DNA from 3 places in the Paenibacillus rhizovicinus genome. Region 3 is predicted to be linked to each of the others. Evidence: riboswitches for the same ligand, from Rfam matches in the RefSeq annotation. Region 3 holds a riboswitch; each other region holds the start of a gene.
The links. A riboswitch is a leader RNA that binds a small molecule or an ion and turns the genes downstream of it on or off. The one in region 3 is predicted to bind cobalamin.

Region 1: linked by a shared signal. The riboswitch ahead of GZH47_RS02555 (hypothetical protein) and the one ahead of GZH47_RS25400 (LysR family transcriptional regulator) in region 3 are both predicted to bind cobalamin.
Region 2: linked by a shared signal. The riboswitch ahead of GZH47_RS03465 (ABC transporter substrate-binding protein) and the one ahead of GZH47_RS25400 (LysR family transcriptional regulator) in region 3 are both predicted to bind cobalamin.

What each region holds. Positions count from the first base shown of each region.
Region 1 covers NZ_CP048286.1:556,203-562,151, reverse strand. The annotation lists gene GZH47_RS02570 (SDR family NAD(P)-dependent oxidoreductase) at 1-668, shown strand, start outside; gene GZH47_RS02565 (enolase C-terminal domain-like protein) at 785-1,987, shown strand; gene GZH47_RS02560 (serine hydrolase domain-containing protein) at 2,015-3,463, shown strand; cobalamin riboswitch at 3,560-3,756, shown strand; gene GZH47_RS02555 (hypothetical protein) at 4,041-4,637, shown strand; gene GZH47_RS02550 (S-layer homology domain-containing protein) at 4,585-4,818, shown strand; gene GZH47_RS02545 (hypothetical protein) at 5,030-5,512, shown strand; gene GZH47_RS02540 (hypothetical protein) at 5,648-5,949, shown strand, end outside.
Region 2 covers NZ_CP048286.1:771,792-777,740, forward strand. The annotation lists gene cobU (bifunctional adenosylcobinamide kinase/adenosylcobinamide-phosphate guanylyltransferase) at 1-165, opposite strand, end outside; gene cobT (nicotinate-nucleotide--dimethylbenzimidazole phosphoribosyltransferase) at 224-1,279, opposite strand; gene GZH47_RS03455 (ABC transporter ATP-binding protein) at 1,329-2,135, opposite strand; gene GZH47_RS03460 (FecCD family ABC transporter permease) at 2,132-3,172, opposite strand; gene GZH47_RS03465 (ABC transporter substrate-binding protein) at 3,174-4,226, opposite strand; cobalamin riboswitch at 4,432-4,655, opposite strand; gene GZH47_RS03470 (heavy metal translocating P-type ATPase) at 4,913-5,949, opposite strand, start outside.
Region 3 covers NZ_CP048286.1:5,702,508-5,708,456, forward strand. The annotation lists gene GZH47_RS25385 (HNH endonuclease) at 369-1,001, opposite strand; partial or broken gene GZH47_RS25390 (hypothetical protein) at 1,065-1,202, opposite strand; gene GZH47_RS25395 (FAD-dependent thymidylate synthase) at 1,325-1,783, shown strand; cobalamin riboswitch at 1,834-2,039, shown strand; gene GZH47_RS25400 (LysR family transcriptional regulator) at 2,249-3,190, shown strand; gene metE (5-methyltetrahydropteroyltriglutamate--homocysteine S-methyltransferase) at 3,211-5,481, opposite strand; gene GZH47_RS25410 (hypothetical protein) at 5,664-5,949, shown strand, end outside.

The DNA of each region.
Region 1 (5,949 bases), 1.9 Mb from region 3:
ACAAAGCCGGGGAAGTAGCCGAGCGAATTACGCAAGAATTCGGCCGAGCCTGCCACGTTTTTCAAGGAGATCTGGCCGAACCTCACCTGCCGGGCGAGCTGGCTGCGTTCGCGATCGAAGCGCTCGGGGAAATCGATGTGCTGGTCAACAATGCGGGCTTCACGAGGTTCAAAACGATTACGCAGCTCGACGCCGAGGAAATGGATCGCCTGTACAGCGTCAATTTCCGCGCTCCGATGCTAATCATGAAAGCGATTTCCAACCATATGGTGGAACGGCAGCTGCAGGGCTCGATCATTAACATCACTTCGTCACGCGCCGAGCGGGCTTATCCGGGAGATGCCATTTACGGCGGGTTGAAAGCGGCCTACACGCGCGCTTCGCAATCGATCGCGCTTGATCTGTCCGCGCACGGTATCCGCGTGAACTGCGTCGCCCCGGGAGCCACGCAAGTCCGGGATATTCCGGAATGGAATGCAGGCTACCAGGCGCTAGGGAAGAAAATCCCGCTGGGACGCATGGGTACGCCGGCGGATGTCGCCAACGCCGTCGCATGGCTGGCCTCCGAGGAATCCAGCTACGTGACCGGCATGACGATTCGCGTCGACGGCGGATTGATTTTGCCTGGCATGCCGGAACGAAGCAGCAGTACGGGATGGAACAATTAAGCCGAAATCATACGATTAATTATCTAACTATCCATCTAATTTTCTATCTATTATCTATCTATCTATCTATCTACTCCCAATCATCCAATAATCCAATACTAGGAGCGTGTTTGTGCATGTCTGAGTTAACGATTCGCGATGTGAAAGTAATCTTGACGGCGCCGGAAGGCATCAATCTTGTCGTGGTCAAAATCGAAACTTCCGAGCCCGGCCTGTACGGACTTGGCTGCGCGACCTTCACGCAGCGCTACCTTGCGGTCGCTACGGCGATCGAGCAATACTTGAAACCGTTCCTGATCGGCAAAGATCCGCACCGCATCGAAGATATCTGGCAATCCGCGATGGTCAGCTCCTATTGGCGCAACGGGCCCGTACTGAACAATGCATTGTCCGGGATCGACATGGCGCTATGGGATATTAAAGGGAAAACCGCAGGACTGCCCGTTTACCAGCTGCTGGGCGGCAAATGCCGGGAAGCTGCGGCGGTCTACCGGCATGCCGACGGCCGGGACGAGCGGGAAGTCGAAGACAACGTGCGCAAGTTCATGGAACAGGGACTTCGCTACATTCGCGTTCAGATGGGCGGCTATGGCGGCCGGGGTCATCAGCTTCACCAGCCGGACAATGCGCTGCCAGGCGCGTATTTCGATCCGGGCGCCTATCTTCGCAGCGTACCGCGCATGTTCGAGCACATCCGCAGCGCGGTAGGCCCGGAGATCGAGCTGCTGCATGATATTCACGAACGGCTCGTTCCGATCGAGGCCGTCCGGCTGGCCAGACAGCTCGAGGAGTACCGGCTGTTCTTCCTGGAGGATCCGCTGGCGCCCGAACAGCTGGACTGGTTCGAGACGCTGCGCAGCCAGACATCGACCCCGATCGCCATGGGCGAGCTGTTCACGCATCCGCGGGAATGGACGCCGCTTATCCAGAACAGGCTGATCGACTTCATTCGCTGCCATATCAGCGCGATCGGCGGGCTGACGCCGGCGAAGAAGCTCGCCACCTTATGCGAAGCGTTCAGCGTTCGCACCGCTTGGCATGGCCCTGGCGACGTATCGCCGGTCGGACACGCGGCCAATCTGCATCTCGATGTCAGCTCGATCAACTTCGGCATTCAAGAGTGGTACGGCTTCTCGGAGAAAATCCAAGACGTATTCCCGGGCTGCCCGGAACTCCGGAACGGCTATGCGTACCCGAACGATAAGCCTGGTTTCGGCATCGATATCGATGAGAAGAAGGCAGCCGACTACCCGTGCCACAACCGTCTGCCAGAATGGACGCTGGCCCGTACGCCGGATGGAACTTCCGTTAGACCATAACTTGTTCATGGGAAGGAGCGGCATAACATGCGCGTAAGCACGCAGGACGAAGTTGTTTTACCTCGAAGCCAGCCGGAAACGCAAGGCATCCCCTCGTCGGCCATTTCGGATTTCCTGGAAACGATACGCACGCAAAATCTCGAGCTGCACAGCTTCATGCTGGTCAGGAACGGATTCGTCGTCTCCGAAGGCTGGTGGCGGCCGTATGCGGCCGAACTGCCGCATCTGCTGTTCTCGCTAAGCAAGAGCTTCACGTCCACGGCGATCGGATTCGCCGTATCGGAAGGACTTCTGTCGCTGGACGATCGAGTGGTGTCGTACTACCCGGACGAAACGCCGGGCGATGCGTCGCCGAACTTGCTGCACATGAACATTCGCCATTTATTGATGATGGGCACGGGGCACGCGCAAGATACGACCGATGCGCTCTTCAAGCAAACCAACGGTAATTGGGCGGAAGCATTCCTGGCGAGACCGGTCGAGCATGAGCCGGGAACGCATTTCGTGTATAACAGCGGAGCCACGTATATGCTATCCTCCATCTTGCACAAAGTGACCGGCCAATCTCTTCTCGAGTATTTGCAGCCTCGCCTATTGGATCCGCTCGGGATCTACGGCGCGACATGGGAAACATGCCCGCGAGGCATTGCCTCGGGCGGATGGGGACTCAGTCTGACCACGGAGAGCATCGCCAAGTTCGGACAGCTGTATCTGCAGAAAGGGCTGTGGAACGGAGCACGTATCATTTCCGAGGAGTGGATCGCGGAAGCGACTTCCAAGCAAATCGAGAATGGAGATGGCGGCGAGAGCGATTGGGCGCAAGGGTACGGCTATCAATTCTGGCAATGCCGGCATGAATCGTATCGCGGGGACGGAGCGTTCGGACAATTCTGCATCGTCATGCCGCAGCAACAAGCCGTCTTGGCCATCACTTCCGGAACCAACGACATGCAAGGCGTCATGAACGCCGCATGGACGCATCTGCTGCCAGCCATGGATGCGGCGCCGTTGGCGGAAGATGGGGAAGCGGCAGCCCGGCTAGCCGAGCAGATCCGGCAGCTGGCTATTCCAGCTCCCATACATGCGGCTTCTTCTCCGCGAGAAAGCGATATCGCCGGAAGTTACCGGTTGGACGAAAATATGTTCAAATGGGAGACGTTCGACATTCGCTTCGAAGAGAACGAAGCCGTGATCGAGATGCGCGAACCGGACGGGGATCACCAGTTTCGTTGCGGCCGGGAACTTTGGATCGAACAAGTGTCCCGGATGAACCAAGGCGTAGAACAGCGAATCGCAGCCAGTTTCTCGTGGATCGACGCGGATTCCCTGGAATTAACGATCCGTTATCTGGAGACGCCGTTCTGCCACGCGCTGAATTGCCGATTGGACGGCAGCGACATCGTCTTCGAGGTCAAACCGAATGTTACCTTCGGTCCGTCGAACGGAATGGCGCCTTTCAAAGGCAGCCGAATCTAGCGCAAACGTATCGGACAGGACTCTCCCAACGGGAGGGTCCTGATAATAGAGATAGACATCTCTCTCAAAAGCCGTTATGATTATCAGGAAAATTGAATACTTTCGATCCGTAAAGGTGCAGGTTGTCAGCTGACAAGCCTGCTTAAAAGGGAAGTCCGGTTAAAATCCGGCGCGGTCCCGCCACTGTAATTGAGGAGCGACTCCACACGGTGCCACTGGTTCTTGAAGAACCGGGAAGGCTGGAGAAGCGATGATTCATAAGCCAGGAGACCTGCCTATACGCGAATGTTTCTTAATTCTCCGGGGGGTGGGAATTGGAAATGATCTTGGAAACGCATGCGCCGGAATGGAAGCGGTAGAGCTTTCATTGCCAATGTGGTTCTCTTTGTATTGCATTTATTTGAACCGCCCTATTCAGGGCGGTTTTTTTGTTTGTCGGCGAAGGTTTGCAAACCGTGTGCAAGACTAGCTATATCGAGTAGAGAAGAGGATGGGAATGGGAACTCATGCAACAAATGACCATGCAAGAAAAATAAACGGGCGATGGTTGACCATTATGCTGGCGGCTGTATTATTCATGACTGCCATTGGTCCCGCGTACAAGGTGTATGCCGATGATCCGGAACCCGCGAATGACTCGCTGCTTCAGCAAGTAGAAGCCGCCATCGCTAGCGTCTCGCAAGCGGTGCTGGGTACCGCCAATCTGGATGACTGGCAGGCTGCCGGATTATCTGCCGCCGGCAAGGCGATCCCGAGCAAATACAGCTCTGCGCTCTATAAGAAACTGGCAGCCAATCACGGCACTTTCACGTCGGCCACCGACTACGAGCGTACGGTGATCGGCATGACCGCGGCGCATCAGGATGCGACCAAATTCGCCGGCTACAATTTGGTCGAACAAATTTATTCCTATCCCGCGATCAGCACGTTGAACGGATTGGATTTCGCACTCCTTGCATTAGACAGCGGCCATTACGCGGTACCCGACAATGCGGTATGGACGAGGGAGAAGCTCGTTGAAGCCGTATTGTCCAAAGTAAACCCCGACGGCGGCTTCAACTGGACGCCTAGCGCGAGCGACCCGGACATGACCGGCATGACGTTGACGGCCTTAGCTCCTTATGCCGGGCAAAGTGCCGTTCAACCCGCCAGCCACATTGTCCGCGCCGCTTAAAGATACGGACCTCATATCCGCTTGGGCCAAATCCGACGTGCAGACGATCGCGGCACTGCAATTGATGCGGGGATCGGATAACCTCTTTGCCCCTCGCGAATCCGTTACCCGCGAAATGGCAGTCGTCGTCGCCATGCGGGCGCATGCGTACAAGCAAGACGGCCAGAACAGCGCCAAATAAAGAAGTCTAACGCAAGGTCCGCGTTATTCGCGGGCCTTGCGTCATTGATAGAGAGGCGGAAAAGCTGCTTCGTCCTATCGCTTCCTCGCATCCAATTTCATCCAACCGTCGAGAATGACCTGAAATCTCGAAAATGCTGCGAATGTTATATAACGGGTTAATAGAGAGCGGGCAACGGTTACGGATAGGACGTAAGGGAGGGGGAGCGGCTATGGACCGGCCTATCATTACGGAACAAGAGATGATCAAAGAATCGGAGCTATTTTATCAGATCTTCTCTGTCTTCATTCAGGAGATGGAGCAGATTGAGCGCACGCGCGGCAAGCTGAACGACTTTCAGCTGATGCAGGCCGTATACCACGCGAAAGATACGATGGGGATGATGGGCTGGGAGCGCAGGCAAACCGTCAGTTCCATATTTGAGAAATATATCGAAATCTATCGCGCGCTCGGACGGGCAGAAGCCGATGAATGGGTGACCATTACGTTCGGCTACAACATGAAGCTGCGCAATGAACGGGAACTTGATTCGGCTGCTGCCTTCCCGGATGGAACCGATCATGCGAATGACGATGGGACGAACGGCGGCCGCAACGCTGCAGCGTATCGATTGGAGGAGCTTTCCCGGCTTATTGGGGAGAAAGAGTCCGAGCTGCTGCAGCTCTACCGCGAGTTTTACTTGCTGCAACAATAAGGAAGAGATACCCCTGAGGCGTTCATGCTGCATGACGTTTCAGGGTTTTTTTGTTTTTTTAATGAAAAACGCCAACAGTTGGCCGATGTAAACGTTATTCTAGTTGTAAGCCACTAACGGATGGAGGAATTAGAAATGGAATCGATCACGCAAGGCCAAGGCGTAACCATTGAAAATTTAGGCATGCTCGATCTAACGGGGAAGAAAACGGATGAATTGTCGGGCATCGCGCTCATTCAGAACGTCGGACTTATACTCGTACCGCAGTCGTTGTCGGATGCGCTGATGAAGGTTCCTCAACGAAATGTCGGCCTGACCGTATCGCTGCCCGAACCGACGAACCCCGATGCCAAAATGAAATTGTATACCGGTCAGCTCACGTTAAGCGGCGAGGTCTTCTCCAATGCGGGCGGCTCTCCCGACGATATTCTCGTCAT
Region 2 (5,949 bases), 2.1 Mb from region 3:
GGACTGCTCCCTGGTCGCCCGATGATGGGCGGTTCGTTCCTTCATCTCGTCGTCCCAGATCTGAGACGTTGCAATATAAATCCCCTGCTTCGCGAGCTTCATCGCATAGGCCTCGGCAAACCCGCTCTTGCCGCTCCTGGCACCGCCCGTAATGAAAATCGCCATGTTTCCCCCTCGTTTCAATAAGGCTTCACGCCGAGCCTTGATTTACCTCTCCTGACGATTACTCCCGCGAAACGCCGGCACTCTCGAATGTTGCCATTTCCCGCATGACGTTGAGGGCCGCATCGACAAAATGGAAGGCCAGCACCGCTCCCGTTCCTTCGCCAAGACGCATGTCGAGCTGGATCATCGGCGACAGCCCGAGCTTCCGCAGCAGCATGGCGTGACCTTGCTCTTGAGAAAGATGCGAGCCGATCATGAATGCGGCCGCTTTCGGCGCGATCGCAGTCGCTGCCAGAGCAGCTGCCGAAGAGATGAAGCCATCGACAACGACGAGACAACGGTTCGCCGCTGCCCCGAGGATGACGCCGGCCAGCCCGGCGATTTCAAGTCCGCCGACTTTGGCAAGCGCGGCGATCGGATCGAAGGCATCCGGTCGGTTGCAGGCAATCGCCCGTTTGACGACCTCGATCTTATGCAGCCGTCGTTCCTCATTAATGCCCGTCCCGAGACCGACCGCCTCGTCCGCCGTCATTCCCCCGAGCACGGTGCATAGCGCTGCGCTCGCCGTCGTATTGCCGATGCCCATATCGCCCGTTGCGAACATCCGATAACCTTCCGCGGCTAACCGGGACACGAGCTCGAACCCGCTTAGTATGGCTGCGACCGCCTCTTCCCGGGTCATGGCCGCTTCGCGCGTCATGTTCGCCGTTCCTTTGCGGGTTTTGCAGCTGATGAGCGCTTCATGTTTCAAATCGGCATTGACGCCCATATCGACGCAGAATACATCCGCCTGCGCACCGCGGGCAAGCACGTTGACGGCTGCGCCTCCGGCCAAGAAATTCAGCACCATCTGCGGCGTCACTTCAGCCGGGAAAGCACTGATTCCCTCTTCGCAAACGCCGTGGTCGCCGGCCATAACGATGACGGCACGCTTCGAGAAATCCGCCGCGATTTCCCCAGAAATGCCGGCGGCCCGAATAGCGATGTCCTCCAAGCGGCCAAGACTGCCGGGCGGCTTCGTCAAATTGTTTAAATGCTGCAAGGCATCTGCCATAGCCGCTGCGTTCAAGTCTTCGATTTCATTGATTAATGTCGTTAATTTTAATTCGTTCATTCCTATCTCTTCCTTTCAACATTCGACTATCAACTTTCGACTTCCCACTTCAACTATATAGATCTCTGTCTGCCATTGGCGCGGCATCCGGTCGCAACAGCAGCTGCGGTACGCCTGTTTCGGGATGCGGGAGCACGATGGCGCTCGCCCCGAACACGCGGCGGATCAGCTCGGGCGTGACGACTTCAAGCGGCGACCCGAACGCGTCGACGATGCCTTCATGGAGCACTAACAGCCGATCGCAGTAATGCGCTGCCAAGTTCAGATCATGCAGCACGGCCACGACGGTCAATCGCCGTTCCTTCTGCCAGCGCTTCACCGTATCCAGCAATTGCAGCTGGTAACCGATGTCCAAATACGTGGTTGGTTCATCCAGCAGCAGCAGCTCGGGCTCCTGCGCCATCACCTTCGCGAGCGCGACGCGTTGACGCTCGCCGCCGCTCAGTCCGTCGATCCGGCGATCCTGCAGCTCGAGCAAACCCATATCCTCCAGCACCCGCTCGACGATCTCTTCGCCTTCGAACGATTCTTCGCCAAGCCAATTTTGATAGGGGAACCGCCCCATGCGAACGGCTTCGCGCACCGTAAATCCGACCGGGGGCAAACCGCCCTGCTGCAGCACGGCGACTTTCTTGGCCAGCTCCTTGCGCTTGTAGACCGCAGCCGGCCGGCCATCGAGCAGTATCTCGCCCGACGAAGGTTTCTCCGTGCCCGACAGCAGCCGCAGCAGCGTCGATTTGCCGACGCCGTTCGGTCCGATAATGCCGTACATCGCGCCTTTCTCGAACAAGAGATTAATATCATTAAGTATCTTCCGGCCCGCAATGGCCATCGCTGCCGATTTCGCCTCGATCATGATGCGCTGCCTCCCTGCTGCACCTTGCGCCGATAAAGCAAATACGCGAAGAAAGGAGCACCGATCAACGCCGTCACGATGCCAAGCGAGACTTCTTTGGGACTAAGCGCCGTTCTCGCGAGCGTGTCCGCCCAAACCAGATAGAAGCCGCCTCCGATCGCGGATAGCGGAACGATGATGCGATAATCCGGTCCGACGAGCAGACGAATCAGATGCGGCACGACCAGTCCGACGAAACCGACGACGCCTGCGACGGAAACGGCAACTGCCGTCAATAACGTGGAAGTAAGCAGGACGATTAGTTTCGTGCGCTCGACGTTAACGCCGAGATGCGCCGCATGACGCTCGCCGAATGTGAACAAATTCAAATGCTGTGAATAGCGAATCATAACGGGCAGTCCGACGATCAGGAACGGCGCGATCAGCTTCACGTGCTCCCAGCTCCGCCCGCTGAGGCTGCCCATCAGCCAAAACATCGCTTCGTTAACGACGCTTTGCGACAGCGTCACCATGAAGGAAACGAGCGCCCCCAGGAAAGCCTGCACGATGACGCCCGACAAAATCAGCGTTTCCACGTTCATCGATCCTCTTGCCCGCGAGAGCCCGAACACGATCAACAGCGTTACCATCCCGGTTCCGAACGCAACCAGCGGGACCGACCACAGGCCGATTGCCGATTGAAGGCCGAAGACGATCATGAACGCAGCGCCCACGGAGCAGCCCGAAGCGACGCCGAGCGTGAACGGGTCGGCAAGCGGATTGCGAAGCACGCCCTGGAATCCGGCTCCTGCCAAAGCAAGACAAGCGCCGATCAGCACGCCGAGAACGACACGCGACAGTCTCAGCTGCGTCACGATCGCGATGTCTCCGGCATCCCATTTGGTACTTGCGTCGGGCATCCAAGGCAGCTGATGAAGGAGGATCCCCCAAACGTCTCTCAGCGGCAGGCCGGACGAGCCGATCGAGAGACTGACGACGATAGATGCGAGTAAGAGAAGCATCGCTGCTCCTCCATACAGGACTAATTTCGCTCGCATCTTACTTGAACAGATCCGGATGCAGCTTCTTCGCCACTTCCAGCAGACCGTCGGCGAGGCGCGGACCTACGCGCGTTAACGGATCCTGGTCGACTTCAAACACTTTTTTATCTTTAATGGCATTAATGACATTCCAGCCCGGACGCGTTTCGATTGCCGTGAGAATCGGATTTTTCTCGCCTTCTTTGACGGTCATCGACGCGTAGATGATCGCGTCGGGATTCGCCTTCACGACAACCTCGGGATCGATTTCGTACCAATTCGGTTCGGTTGCGATATTCGTTCCGCCTGCCAGCGTAATGATCTCATCCAGGAACTCTCCCTTGCCGACTGTCCAGCCCGGCGCGAATTCCAAGTAGACATTCGGCTTCGGCGCATCCTTGACCGCATCCGTCACCTGCGTGCGCACTTGCTCCATATGATTGGCTACTGCAGCCGCTTCCTTCGGCTTGTCGAGAATCGCGCCGATTTGCTTCACTTTCTCGATTACGGCGTCGTATGTCTTCGGATCCGTTGCATAGACCGGCAGCTTCAACGAACGCAGCTTGTCGACCACGGCTTGACTCATCGTGTAGGATGCCAGAACGAGATCCGGTTTTAACGAGACGATTTTCTCGATATCCGCGTTCATGTCCCCGATTTTCGGCTTATCCGCCGCTTCTTTCGGATAATTGGAATAGTTGTCGACACCCGCGATTTTATCGCCCGCGCCCAGCGCATACACGATTTCCGTCTCGCTCGGCACCAACGTGATGATCCGCTGCGGCGCCGCGCTGAACGTCAGCTCGGTGTTCGTAACGTCCTTCACCGTAAGCGGATATACGGTGGCTTGCGCCGCGGTTCCCGCATCGCCGGCGTTCGCTGCCGCCTGATTGCCGCCGTTGGCAGCAGCATCTTCCGGCTTATTCGCTGTATTCGAGGACGGCGCATTGTTCGCCGCTCCGCTGTCGTTCGTCTCTTTCGTTCCGCAAGCTGCTGTCGCCAGCACAATCGCTGCCGTTATTAAGATGAAGCCGACTTTACGGATTGAAGCTAGTTTCCATTTCCCATTCATAGTTCTCTCTCCCATATCGCTGATTTCCTTTCTCCCAACCTGCTACTTGATTGGCAACAAAAAAAAGCATTTCCGACTAAAGTGTCAGAAATGCTCGCGTCCCCATGAACGGCTGCCAATGAACGCCGCGCCTGCGCAGCGACGGATTTCGCGTACGAATCCGTGTCATTGCCATATTTCTAACACCTCCCTAAGTCCTCGTAGGTAGCGTTACGCATTACAGGCAGGTTTCCTGACTTGGAGCGAGACATCAGGGTCTTCCCGGACTTCGTGCGTCCAGTGACTTCATCCTGATGCTTTGCCTGGGCCGATCAAGCAGCCGCGGCACTCCTTACAGTGGCGGGTCCGTGCCGGTTTCACACCGGTCTTCCCTTTTAAGCTTACACTCGCATCGTTCGCGATTTCAGCACCTGTAACAACAGCTATGCAATTTGCTATTCCGTGTAAACTATACCACCCTCGGTATGGGATGTCTATAAAAGCGCATGGGAAAAAGAGGTCTAATGGCCGGGGTATGGCACATAAGAATGACCTATCGCAATTCCGAGCCGCCCACTAAGCATTTGGAGGTATTCCATTGACCCGCCTCAGAGAAACCCGCGCCGCACGCAGCCGAACCGCTTTGTTTGCTGCGGCAGCCGTTCTAGCCGTCGCCCGCAAGCAAGCGGGAAGCCGTACGTACCCGCCTAGGTCAATAGCCGCCGATCCAGCTTGCGCCTCATCTGCCCGTTCAACCGAAGCGCATTGCCGACCACCGATACGGAACTAAGCGCCATCGCCGTTCCCGCCATCCACGGCTCGATGCCGCCGATCGCCGCGAACGGAATAATAACGGCATTGTACAGAAAGGCAAAACCGAGGTTTTGGCGGATGTTGCGCACCGTCAATCGACTGATCAGCAGCGCTTCGGAGATTCCCGTCAACCGTGACCGGAGCAGCGTCATATCGCCCGCGTCCAGCGCGGCCTCCGTGCCGCCGCCCATGGCGATGCCGATATCCGCCGCTGCCAGAGCGGGCGCGTCGTTCCAGCCGTCCCCGGCCATCGCGACCACATGCCCATCCCCCTGCAGCTTGCGAATCAGTGCCGCTTTATGCTCCGGAAGCAAGGAGGCATGTACGTCGTCAATGCCGGCCAATGCCGCAGCCTTGGCCGCGGCGGACGGATGATCGCCCGTTGCCAGCAGCACGTGGACGCCTTCGTCGACCAGCCCTTCTACCGCTTCCCTCGACGTGCGTTTAACAGAATCGGACAATGCGAAGGCGCCGGTATTCACGCCGTCGACGAACACATAAACGACCGTTTCACCCGACTTCTCCTTCGGTTCCGCGAATCCGTGAAGCGCCCGGTGGATCGACCATGACCGTTCGGCTGCAAGCGCGGCGTTGCCTACCACGATTGATTTCCCTTCGACGATCGCCTCGATCCCTTTGCCGGGATAGGCGACATGCGCGGACGAAGCCGGCAGCACGAGCCCCGCGCGCCGGGCCGATTCCCGGATTGCATCCGCGAACGGATGCTGCGACCGCTCCTCCGCGGCAGCCGCCAAGCGGAGCAGCGTATTCGGCGCGCCGTTCAGCGCAGAAACGCCTGTTACGGCCGGCTTGCCTTCCGTCAACGTGCCCGTCTTATCCAGAACGATCAGATCCAGCTGCGCCAGCCTTTCCAGTGCGCTTGCTTCTTTCAATACGATGCCGCGCCTTGCGAGCTTGCCCGTCGCCAGCA
Region 3 (5,949 bases):
TTTCATTTGAGTTAGCGTGGACTAACCTAACGGAAAACATGAAGAAGTGACATTAAAACTTACACTTTATGGATGGTTTAAGTTTGAAATATAATAGCCAAAGGTTCCGATGCTTGCTATTCTCAGGAGCAGAGCGCCATTCATTGGAACCAGGCAGAGAAGATTCATTCCAACTATCCATAATATGATCCGAGCCAATTACATACTTCCCTCTTATGTTACGAATATGTCGCATCCACATATTCTCTCATAGTTTCCTATGAGGACAGACTATATCATCATCCACAAGGGATGCCGAGCGCTTCGAGATCGCTTAATCCCTACTCCCTTACGGGATAGTCGTTGCACCTTTCTAAACTATACTTATATTAGTTTAGACTTGGCTCAGGATTATCATAGCCTTTAATTGGCCTTAGGCGTTTCCTGAATTCACACGCGTCCACACGGTCATTGCTAACCGAGGGGGCTAACTTGTAACTTTGATTTTCATGGTCAAATGTAATTAGTCCTAAATGGTATAGTTGGAACGCAACCTCTTCTAGGCTATTATGTATATCTCTGTGATGAGACATAGAAGAACATAGAAAAAGATTGCTCAGATCATTGTTGAGTTTATTTCCGTCGATATGGTGAATAAGTTCTTTTTCACCTAATGGTCGCTCAATATTATCCTGTACGACTTTGCGATGCATTAGGACATATCCATCTTTTCTACCGTATTTAACAGAATCACCTGCCAAATAAATTTCATAGTATCCATGATGATTTTGATATATTGAACCTAATTGACGCTCATCTTGAGGCTTTCTGTGACCTGAGTTCCAAGACGGTTTGCCTATTTTATTCTTGCCGTTTCTCTTGTTGCTGCAAGCCCTACAAGGATGTTCCTCTTTTTCTAAAATGGCTGTGTTGCGTTGCGTCTCTCTGATTTCACCGCAATCTTCACACTTTAGCACGATTTTACCTTTTTTAGATCCAATAGAATAAATAATTTTGACCACTCCTATATTGTATTGTTGTATTCCAATATAAATTATATCATATAGCCACGAAAAAATTTACCATTGCCTTGCAACCATGAGAGGTGCATACACTTCAAATTGCAGAAATGCATGTCTGAAAGGTGAGGTATGGCCTTCACGAGCAAAGAACTTAATGAGTCTAATATCTTTAGCCCCTCTTTTCTGTTTTAATGGCTGCAAGTGATGATATTGTCTAAAACCAGTTGTGACCAACTTTCGAGGTGATTTATGCGGTCATTTTCCCTAAATTCACGCTCATATAATTCCTGAACCTTACTCCTTCAGATGCGGTGACTTGCCCTATGTATGATGCATTGCTCAGTTTGGATGCTTGGAACGAATCGAGTCGTCGATACATAACCGAAGAACCGGCTTTTTATACGCCGAAGGCGGATGAATGGAGATCCAAGCCTGAGAACTCCAAACAAGGCAGCGGCGACATTATTTCTTGGGAGCTTGGCGAGAAACATACGCAGGCGTTGTTGTCCTACATCGAACTAGGGATGACAAAGTATGATCAAGCTTTGAAAGATGGAATATGTGCGGAGCAAGCACGATTGTTCCTGCCGGCCTATGGCATGTATGTTCGTTGGTATTGGACGGCATCCTTTCAATCGGTTGCTCACTTCTTGGCGCAACGATTAGAGCATGACGCGCAGAAAGAAATCCAGGATTATGCAAAGGCTGTCTTAGAGCTCATAAAATCCATTTATCCTGTTTCATTAGAGGAATTGGTTTATAAAGAAAATGGAATCGTGTGATAACCGTCCAGGTATGTTATCTTAATAGATGAATATCCTTTACCGGCCCAATCGCATAATCGAGAACAGGTGTCTGATCGGCGAGCATGCTTGTCGTTCCGACTTAAAAGGGAAGTTCGGTGCAATGCCGACGCGGTCCCGCCACTGTAACGGAGGAGCAGGCAGCTCATCCGGCCACTGATCAGCATGGATCGGGAAGGCCGCTGCCGAGTGACGATTCCGGAGCCAGGAGACCTGCCCGTTCTGACAGCACTGCTTTACCTACGGGAGATAGGGAGGTGTTAGATGAACCGTCATGATGTACGCATATGAAGGCGTCTTTCCCTATTGCAGCGGGAGGACGCTTTTTATTGTTGTCGGCAGATGCAGGGAATTTCCTGGCGCTTTGCCGAATCAAAGCATACGAGTAACGAAGACATGTTTTATTGAAGAGGCGATAAAATCCGAAGCAAAAGGGGAAACTCAATGACCTTGCAGCAATTGAAATATATTCTGACCATCGTTAGCTGCGGCTCTATCAGCGAAGCGGCCAAGCGGTTGTTTATTTCGCAGCCGAGCTTGTCCAACGCGGTGAAAGAGATCGAGGCGGAATCCGGTATCGAGATCTTCCTACGATCGTCCAAGGGAATCGTGCTATCCGGCGACGGAGCGGAGTTTCTATCCTACGCCAGGCAAGTCGTGGAGCAAGCCGAGCTTCTCGAACAGCGGTACATGAATCGTAAGCCTTCGAAGAAGTTGTTCTCGATCTCCACGCAGCATTACGCCTTCTCCGTGCAGGCTTTCGTCGGACTGCTGAAGGAGCTTGACGTGGACGAGTACGAGTGTACGCTGCGCGAAACGCGAACCCATGAAATTATCGAAGACGTGCGGAATATGAAAAGCGAGCTCGGAATCATCTATATGAGCGAATTCAACCGAAAAGTCATTCAGAAGCTATTAAAAGACAACGAGCTTCGCTTTCATGCGTTGTTCCAAGCGGAAGCGCACGTATTCATTAGCGAAGAGCATCCGCTTGCTTCCAAGTCGTTGCTGGACATCGAGGATTTGGATGATTTCCCGTGCTTGGCTTTCGAGCAAGGCGAATATAATTCCTTCTACTTCGCGGAGGAGATACTCAGCACGCGAACGTACAAGAAGAAAATACTGGTCAGCGACCGCGCCACGTTATTCAACCTGCTGATCGGGCTTAACGGCTATACGATCAGCTCGGGCGTACTGAACAAGGATCTGAACGGGGAGCAAATCAAATCGGTGCGGCTTCGTACGGATGAGAACATTCAGGTAGGTTACATCGTGAATCAGAAGGCGAGCTTGAGCCAGCTGGCTGCCGCCTATGTGACGAAGCTCAAAACCGTCATTACGGATTTCGGCTATCCGATCATAAATCAAGAGGATGGGCTCGACTGAGCCCATCCTCTTGTACGTCATTACAGCGTTGCCCGTACTTCCTTGGCTGCTTGGACAAGGTTCTTCAAGCTGGCCCACGTTTCCGTGACGCCGCGCGTTTTAAGTCCGCAGTCCGGGTTAACCCATAGCTTGGAGACGTCGATCTTGCCCAGCATGCGGTCAAGTCCTTGTTTGAGCTCGTCGACGCTAGGGATCCGAGGCGAATGGATGTCGTAGACGCCGGGGCCGACTTCAGTACGGAAGCCGCATTCGTTAATGGCATCGATGATGGCCAGATCCGAGCGCGACGCTTCGAACGTGATGACATCGGCGTCCATCGCATCGATATCGCGAATGATGTCGCTGAACTGGCTGTAGCACATATGGGTATGAATTTGCGTTTCGGCTTTCACGCCGCTGTGCACGAGTCTGAAGGCAGGAATCGCCCAGCTCAAGTATTCGCTCTGCCAGTCCGAATGACGTAATGGAAGCTTCTCGCGCAATGCGGCTTCGTCGATCTGAATCATTTCGATGCCGTTGGCTTCGAGATCGAGTACTTCGTCGCGAATCGCAAGACAGATCTGCAGCGCGCTTTCCTTCAGGGTGATATCTTCGCGAGGGAACGACCAGTTGAGGATCGTGACCGGACCCGTCAGCATGCCTTTGACCAGCTTGTTAGTACGGCTCTTCGCGAACGCTGAATATTCAACGGTCATCGGCTTGCTGCGGCTAATGTCGCCCCATACGACCGGCGGTTTTACGCAGCGCGTTCCGTAAGACTGCACCCAGGCGTTCTCCGTGAAGATGAAGCCGTCCAAGCATTCGCCGAAGTATTCGACCATGTCGTTGCGTTCGTATTCACCGTGGACAATGACGTCAAGTCCGATTTCTTCCTGCTGCGCAATGCATTCTGCGATGCGGTCAAAGTTGAACTGCTTGTACTGTTCCTCGGTGATGCTGCCTTTCTTAAAGGCTGCGCGGTTTGCGCGGACTTCAGCCGTTTGCGGGAACGAGCCGATCGTCGTCGTAGGCAAGAGCGGCAGATTGAACTTGGCCTTCTGAATGGTTTCCCGTTCGGCGAAGGCAGGCAATCTCGTGAAGTCGGCATCCGTCAAACCGGCTACTCGCTTCTGAACCGAGTTGTCGTTCGCAAGGCGCGATACGCTGAACAGCTTCTCGTTCTCCGTATAGAGCGCGAAGGCTTCCGGGTTCGATTGCTCCAAGATCGACTTCAGATCCGCAAGCTCGCGCAGCTTCTCTTCGGCGAACGCGAAATATTGCTTATTCGCGGCCGTCAGCTTCGTTTCGTGCCTCATCGTGTAGGGAACATGAAGCAGCGAGCAGGAAGCGCCGATTACGATTTGGCTGGCATGCTTGCTGATTTCGCGAACGAGGGCAATCGTCTGCTTATACTGGTTCTTCCAGATGTTCTTGCCGTTGAGGACGCCGGCGAACAGCACCTTGTCACTTGCGAAGCCATGCTTGCGCACGAGTTCCAAAGACTGCTTGCCTTCGACGAAGTCGATGCCGATGCCGTCGAACGGAAGCGCTTGAAGGGCTTGATAGCAGTCGCGAACGTCTCCGAAATACGTCTGCGCGATAACTTTAACGCTGCCTTTGGCGGAAAGGATGCCGTTATAAAGCTCGTTGAAAAGCGCGATATCTTCTGCTGTCACATCGGTTACCAATGCAGGCTCATCCAGTTGAAGCCATGCTGCGCCGAGCGTATTCAATTGGTTCAGGACGGCCGTGTACGCTTCGATGATCGCAGGAACATAGTCTTTGGCTTGCTTGGAGCCGGTGAATCTCGCCAGCTTCAGCAAGGTGAATGCGCCGATTAGCACAGGCTTGGTTGCGATGCCGAGCTGCTTGGCTTCCGTGAATTCGTCGAACAGCTTCGAACCGGACAAACGGATGCCGGTCGTATCGTCGATTTCGGGCACCATGTAGTGATAGTTCGTGTTGAACCATTTTTTCATCGCCAGCGCTTTTACGTCGCCCTTGTCGCCCTGATAGCCTCTCGCCATTGCGAAATAGGTCTCCAGCGGATTTAGGCCAAGCGCTTGGTAGCGTTGCGGAACGATTCCGAGCAAGCACGCCGTGTCGAGCAGTCCGTCGTAGAAGGAAAAATCGTTGGACGGAATGAAGTCGATGCCGTTCTCCTGCTGAAGCTTCCAGTTTGCGGATCTAAGCCGAGCGGCTGTTTGCTGCAGCTCTTCGATCGACAGCGTGCCTTTAAAATATTTTTCGGATGCGAATTTCAGTTCTCTAAGGGCGCCGACGCGCGGATAACCAATGATGGACGTTTTCAATAGTAACAGCTCCTTACGAATATGTTGGATTCATTATAGATCGTGGAAGCTGCTATCAAAAAATACTTAAAAACTATCTTTGGGTATAGTCTGATGCTATGGGATTGACATTAGCGGCGTATCTATCCAAGACGGTTGAAGTAATCCTATAATATGGATAAGAATCATTCGTGGAGGTTCATATGAAAATCCTAATCATCCAACCAAAACTTGAGCAGAACATTACGCAACTTGAATACGAGCTTAGAACGAATCCTACTGCCGATGCGGTGTTGTTCCCGGAAGGTTATTTAAATGAAAACGTGGAACAAGCATGTGCGTTAGCAAAGTACCATAACAAGATACTTATCGGAGGGTATAGAAGGTTAAATGAAAGTCCGAAAGATAGGGCAATCCTTATTGACCGTTCAGGCGAAGTCGTTCTAGACCGAATTAAGTACAGCCAGACGACCTTTAAGTCCATAGAGG